3 regions of the Nesterenkonia sandarakina genome follow, and region 3 is predicted to be linked to each of the others. Evidence: predicted binding sites of a transcription regulator. Region 3 holds the regulator's gene; each other region holds the start of a gene.
The links. The regulator LexA, encoded in region 3, represses DNA repair genes until DNA is damaged. The targets are predictions, from matches to a motif close to TCGAACANNTGTTCGA.
Positions count from the first base shown of each region.

Region 1 (2,263 bases), on a different contig from region 3:
CTTCGGTGGGGCGGCATCATCCGCAAGGACATCGCGAGTAGTCAAGGTGAGCTTCTCTCGGTTATCGACAGCCCCCAAGAGCAGGGCAGCATCTTTTCCGTGAGCCAACCCATCGAGAGTTGCATATGCGCGATCAAGCCCCATGGGTTCTGGCATGACAGGAACGATGACAAAGTCAGCGAAGTCGACCGCGGCCTGCATAACTTCTGCTTGACCCGGTGGAGTGTCAACGAAGACCCATGCAGTGCTTGTCTCTTTGCGGCGAAGCTTTGGCAGCGACACCGAGTGGACTTCGAACTCCAACGGCTCTCCTTCATCCTGTGCGCGAGAGGCCCATTCGGTAGCCGACCCTTGGATATCTGCGTCCCATAACTCGACATGCCTGCCATCGCGCGCTGCAGCGGTAGCGAGGTAGATGGCAGTCGTGGTCTTCCCTACCCCGCCCTTACTGTTCACAATCGCAATGCGCATCTAGCTCTTCCCTGTCGCGGTACTTCGGTACTGCCAGTATTACCGGGATACCGGGATACCGCCGCAACGACACACCAATGATCGCCATACCAGGATGCCGGTCTGGCTAACCAACCCGCTCTCGTTATTACGGTACCCCGGCATTACCTTATAAGCGATTTTCTTTATACGCATAATTACCGCTCCCGGTATTTAGGCACTACAGCATTGAGTGGTGGCGCGGGCAAGACGCCGCTAGTCGATTATCGACCGTAATACCGTTCCCGGTATTCCGGTATACACTTATATCGGTACTACAACCTTCCTGTTTATACCGCGTCCGGTATTTTGGTATTACGTTAGGCGCATATTGCTATCGAATGTATGTTCGATAGATACTGAGGCTCCCATGCGTATCGACCAGATCCAGAGTCTCGATGAGGCCGACCTGACCCAAGGGCTGCACCAGGCCCCGGGGTCCGTCGCGGCGGGCTTCCCGTCTCCGGCCCAGGACTACCAAACTGCGCCGATCAACCTCACCGAGCACTTGATCCGGGATCTCAACAGCACCTTTCTCGTCCGAGTGGCAGGCGACTCGATGGAGGGCGCCGGGATCAGCCATGGGGATGAACTGATCGTGGACCGCTCACGCACAGCGCGGGACATGTCCGTGGTGGTCGCTATCCTCGACGGCGAAATGACCGTGAAGCGGCTGAGGCTGATCAACGGGGGAGTGGTGCTCCAAGCGGAGAACCCTTCCTATCCCTCGATTCACGTCCAGGGGCTCTCTGAACTCGATATCTGGGGAGTGGTCATCAAGTGCATCCACAACCTCTAGACACCGCCTCGATGCCCGCCGGGTCGGAGGCGCGGGAGTACATCGCTCTGATCGATGTGAACTCGTTCTACGTCTCGGCCGAGCGGGTCTTTGATCCCACCCTGCGGGGTCGGCCGGTCATCGTGCTCTCGAACAATGACGGCTGCGTGATTGCTCTGAGTAAGGAAGCTAAGGCACTCGGGGTCACGATGGGCCAGCCCTGGTTCAAGCTCTCGGAGACGGCTGACCAGTTGGGCTTGGTCGCGAAGTCCTCGAACTATGAGTTGTACGGGCAAATGTCTGACCGATTCGTTGGGGTCCTGGGCGAGTGTGCCTCTCAGGTGCAGAAGTACTCCATCGATGAAGCGTTCGTAAAGCTCACCGGCACACCGACTGAGTTGCTGACCTGGGCGAAGATGGTCAAGGAGCGCGTGTGGAAGCATCTCGGACTCCCTGTCTGCGTGGGTGTCGGAGCCTCGAAGACGCTGGCGAAACTGAGTAACCGTGCTGCCAAGAAGCTTGATCACCTGGGCGGGGTTTGTGTGTGGGAGGCCGTGCCAGAAGCGCACCGGGAACAGTTGCTTTCGAACCTTCCAGTCGATGAGGTCTGGGGGATTGGTGGCCGGATGGCGAAGCGGCTCATCGGGCGGGGCATGTACTCGGTGAAGGATTTCCGGGATGCAGACCCGGTGATGCTGCGTGACCGCTTTAGCGTGGTGATTATGCGGCTGTGTTTGGAGCTGCGCGGCACACCGTGTCTTCCTTTTGAAGAGGAGACAGAGGTCAAGGGGCAGTTGATCGTCTCTCGGTCCTTCTCTGAGCCGGTCACCACGAAGGCTGAAATGGCCCAGGTGCTCAGTGTGTATGCGCAGCGGGCCTCGGAGCGGTTGCGGCGCAATCACCGTGAAGCCCGCACCCTCACGGTGTGGGCCAAGACCAGTGCCTACAGCAGCGATGCCGGCAATGAACCCACCGTGACCGTACGCCTGGCCTCGG
Region 1 is NZ_JACCFQ010000002.1:84,131-86,393, forward strand. Features, by position in the region: gene HNR11_RS13740 (ParA family protein) at 1-471, opposite strand, end outside; gene HNR11_RS13745 (LexA family protein) at 860-1,288, shown strand; gene HNR11_RS13750 (Y-family DNA polymerase) at 1,300-2,263, shown strand, end outside.
Region 1: HNR11_RS13745 (LexA family protein) is a predicted target of LexA. The motif match lies at 827-842, and genes of this name have one in related genera.

Region 2 (2,263 bases), 580 kb from region 3:
GCGGCCTCGAAAGGGACCGGGGTCCAGGTGATCCGGTGTTCGTCGCTGAGGATGATCCGACGGATCATCTCTACCGGGTAGGCGTGGCGACGATTGCGGCTCAACGCAGGCATACCGACGCCTGGAGCGACCCCCGTGGCGCCGGAGCTTGTCAGCAGGGTCTCGGGCTCGATGAGGATGCCGACGTGGCCGTTGATCGGAATACCAGAGCCGGTCTCTCCGGTGAGCAGCCAGCTCGAGAGCAGATCCGCCTCCCGCTGGGCCTGACTCCTGGGGTCGCCGGCTTCTCGACTCATCGGCGGTCCGGCATGCTCGAGACGACCGCCGACCCCCGAAGCAGCAACACTCTCTTCGGATGAGACCCGCGTGAGAGCCGACCCATGATGCAGCCCAGCATCGGGCCCCTCGCTCGGCAGGCCGAGCCAGTCAAATCCTCCCTGCACGGTCCCTGGATGACAGGAGCCGGGGCCTCCTTGGGATGAGGCAGACCGACCCGCATCGGGCCGCTCCACACAGGGATCGTAGGGCACGTCCTGCTTCGGGCTCCGGGCCACATCGACAAGGCGGTTCTTGATCGCCTCGGCAGTGAGTGTGGGCAGCATCGCGTGCAGAATGCTGACTCCATCCTCCAGATGCTCCAGCCAGACCCGGCGTTCTGCGTGCCCGCGGCGACACCGCTGCTCATGCTGAGCCGGTTCGGCCCGCGCCACGAAGCGGTTCAACCAGGCCGTCAGCCGCGCCGGACGGTGTGTCAGAGCGTAGGCTGCGGCCTGCGCATCAAGCCGTTCGCGGTGTGTGGGCGAGACCAGGCGCTCTGCCGCGGAGACCACTCGGACCAGGGAGCGAACGGGGACATCCCCGGCACGCACGGAGCGCCACACCTGTGGCAGATGCTGCCGGGCGAAGCAGGCCTGGTGGTACTGGGTGTAGACGTGCCCCTCGCTGGCGCCCATCGCCTCGGCCGCATTCATGATGGCCGCCGATTCTGCGATTGCACGACCGCGCGCCCTGCTCATGAACTCCGGCTCGATCACCTCGGTGTCACGCATGAACGACTCGACGTAGTCCACCAGCAGTCTGAGCTGCTCCGCCTGACCTCGATTCAGCTGCCGCTGCGACTCCCGCAGAGGCTCTGCATTCGGATCAGTGAGTGCAACTTGCATGATTCGAATATATCTTCTAATCGCATGAGGCTCAAGAGTCTAGCTGCTGCCAATTTGATCTCATTTGGACGCGCTTAGCGGCACGGCCCGAGAACTCGGTGGGCGACCGCTAAGGGCGCACCATCCGGGCATCTGTGATGGCGGGAGCACCCGGATCCTGCTGCTCCGACCCGTCGAACCGGAACCCATTGCGGAGGTAGAAGGCGATGGCTCGCGGATTCTGCCTGGCCACCCACAGACTGACCGGCTCAGCGCGAACCCCCTCGAACGGCGCTGCGCCAGCCTCAGCCTCAGCCCCAGCCCCAGCGCCAGCGCCAGCCTCAGTGCCCGACCCATTGCCGGTCCCAGCGCCGACCTCAGCGCCGACCTCAGCGCCGGGCGCAGCGCCGACGTCCGTGTCCGACCCAGTGCCAGAACCCGCCCCGAGGGTCGAGTCCAGCAACGCCTGCCCCGCCCCGGTCCCGTGTTGGTTTCGGAGGACATAGAGGGTGTAGAGAGTGCGGGAAGGCAGGTCAGGCGACTCAGCCGCGTCCTGCGCCGGGCCTGCCATCGCGAAGCCGATGATCTCGCCGTCGACCTCGGCGACGCGGATGCTCCACTCATCTTTCTGCTCGGTGAGGATCCGCGTCCACGTCTCGCGGCGCATGCGGGAGTGCTCCTCGGTGGAGAACCCCTCCGGGAGCAGGTTGATGTAGGTCTCTCTCCAGGTGGCCACGTGCACAGCCGCGATGCGCTCCGCATCCTCAGGACGCGGCCGCCTGATCACCACGGCCATGAGACCCCCCTGAGCGGCGCGGCGGGCGACGTGCCGGGCTTGCCTGAATCAGTCATTCGCTCAACCCTTTCGGCCCCAGCCTGCGCGAACTGGCCCGAGCCTGCGCGAACTGGCCCGAGCCTGCGCGAGCTGGCCCGAGTCCAGCGCCGCCAGCACGGTGATCCCCGCCAGCGCACCGGTCACACCGATGCGCTCGGCTCCCCCACGTCGATGGTCCCGCTGACCACGACCTCGGCGCGGCCGCCGACCCACAGGGCCTCGCCCTCACCCTCGACGTGGATCCGGCCGCGACGCTGCAGCACCGTGCCCTGACTGGCCACGTATG
Region 2 is NZ_JACCFQ010000001.1:1,367,992-1,370,254, reverse strand. Features, by position in the region: gene HNR11_RS06365 (HNH endonuclease signature motif containing protein) at 1-1,163, opposite strand, end outside; gene HNR11_RS06360 (GNAT family N-acetyltransferase) at 1,273-1,938, opposite strand; gene HNR11_RS06355 (PhzF family phenazine biosynthesis protein) at 2,118-2,263, opposite strand, start outside.
Region 2: HNR11_RS06365 (HNH endonuclease signature motif containing protein) is a predicted target of LexA. The motif match lies at 1,167-1,182, and genes of this name have one in related genera.

Region 3 (2,263 bases):
CACCATGTCCTCGCTGGTGCGCGCCTTCGCCGAAGACGAGGAGACCTGCCTCTTCGGCACGATGAGCCTCTGGCAGGGCGTCGATGTCCCCGGGCGCTCCTGTCGCCTGGTCGCCATCGACCGGATCCCCTTTCCACGCCCCGATGACCCGCTGGTAAGCGCACGCAGCCAGGAGGTCACTCGGCACGGCGGGAACGGCTTCATGCAGGTCGCTGCGACGCACGCCGCCACCAGGTTGGCTCAGGGCGCCGGTCGGCTGATCCGCACTTCGGAGGACAAGGGGGTGCTGGCGATTCTGGACTCACGTCTGGCCACCGCGCGCTACGGGGGATTCCTCAAGCGCTCGATGCCGGACTTCTGGCCGACCGCCAACGGGGACCTTGCTCGCGGAGCTCTGGCGCGCCTGGCTGAGAACGGGCGTTGAGCCGAACGCTGGACTCTGTCCGTCTCCGGCGCGCCCAAGCCCTTCCGGGGCGGCCCGTACCGGGGTAGCCGTCGTTCAGGCGCGCTGTCCCGTCGAGTGGCCGCCGTCGTTCAGGTGCGGCGGCTGTTCAGAGGTTGCGGTCACTCAGAGGCTGCGCAGCACCGTGACGACCTTGCCCATGATGGTGGACTCGTCGCCGAGGATGGGCTCGTACTGCCGGTTCTGGGGCAGCAGCCACACATGGCCGTCCCGGCGCTTGAGCGTCTTCACGGTGGCTTCATCGTCCAACAGGGCGGCGACGATGTCACCGTTCTCGGCCGTGCTCTGACGTCGCACCACGACCCAGTCGGCTTCGAAGATGCCGGCCTCGATCATGGAATCACCGCGCACCTGGAGCATGAAGAGTTCGCCCTCGCCGGTGAGCTGGCGGGGAAGCGGCATGATGTCCTCGACCCGCTGCTCGGCCAAGATCGGACCACCCGCAGCGATCTGTCCCACCACAGGGATCTCCGCGATCCGACTGTCCGACTCCTCCCGGTAGCCGTGGAGGTCGACCACGGCGTCCTGGTCGGATGAGTCGGATTCCTGGGCAGGTTCCCCGAGCACCAGCGCGCCGCTTGAGTCGCGCAGGACCTCCATGGCCCGGGGGCGTCCGGGGACCCGCCTGAGGTATCCCATCTCCTGCAGACGAGCCAGCTGATGCGTCACTGAGGAGAGCGAAGCCAGCCCGCAGGCGTCACCGATCTCCCGCATGGAGGGCGGATAGCTGCGCTCGGCCAGCGATTCCTGGATGACGTCGACGATCTGCCGCTGCCGATCCGTCAATCGCGGCGCTGCTGATGAGTCCTGGGTGTTGCGCGCCATTGCTGCCTCCGTAGTTGTGCCGGCCCCGTGTCAGCATCCATGTCAGACCCTGCTGATGGACTGTTCACAGTGAGATTCGCTTCGAAGATCACTTCGAACATGGCGCTCAGGTTACTCGAAATCGTAGAGAGATTCCATCAAATCTGCGGCGAGTCTGGCCAAGTTTCGAAACTATGTGCTAGAAATAGTACACACGTTCGAATGAGAGGTTCTTTCCCATGAGTACAGCACAGCTTGGATTCGCACCCGCCGACTCTGCTCCTGCCTCGGGCGTGCACCTGACCCGTCGCGGTCGCTTCCTCCTGTTGGGCCTTCCTGTCCTGGCCGCCCTGACGATGGCGCTCCTCGGGGCGCTGATCCTGGCAGCCTCATGGATGAACCAGGCGCAGGCCTCCTCGAGTGAGGCCCCCGGCGTGGAGGCCCAGGTGGTCACCGTTGGAGCGGGGGACACGCTCTGGAGCGTGGCGGCCTCCGTGGAGTCAGACGAACGCCCCCAGGTCCTCATCGGACAGATCGCTGAGCTCAACGACCTCAGCGGCTCCGAGCTCACCCCCGGCCAGGAGCTTTTCGTCCCGGTGGACTGAGAAGGTTTCCTGTCCCGGAGGTCGGAGCGGCGCACCCCGCTAGAATATTGCGGTGACTTCATCTCGCTCCCGGAACCTGTCCCGTCTGCCGCTGCGCGAGGAGCTCCAGGGTCAAGAACCCTACGGTGCGCCGCAGCTGAGCGTGAAGGCGATGCTCAACGTCAACGAGACCACCTACGACGTCCCCGCCGACGTCGTGGACGCGATCGGCAAAGAGGTTCGCGCCGCGGCCGCCCATCTCAACCGCTACCCGGACCGGGAATTCTCGGCTCTGCGGGACAAGCTGGCCGAGTACCTCAACCGAGATCTCGCCTCAGAAGCCCAGCCTGCTGAGCTGACGGCCGAGCACATCTGGGCCGCCAATGGCTCCAACGAGATCATGCAGCACATC
Region 3 is NZ_JACCFQ010000001.1:1,944,428-1,946,690, forward strand. Features, by position in the region: gene HNR11_RS08990 (ATP-dependent DNA helicase) at 1-424, shown strand, start outside; gene lexA (transcriptional repressor LexA) at 569-1,288, opposite strand; gene HNR11_RS09000 (LysM peptidoglycan-binding domain-containing protein) at 1,507-1,872, shown strand; gene HNR11_RS09005 (histidinol-phosphate transaminase) at 1,925-2,263, shown strand, end outside.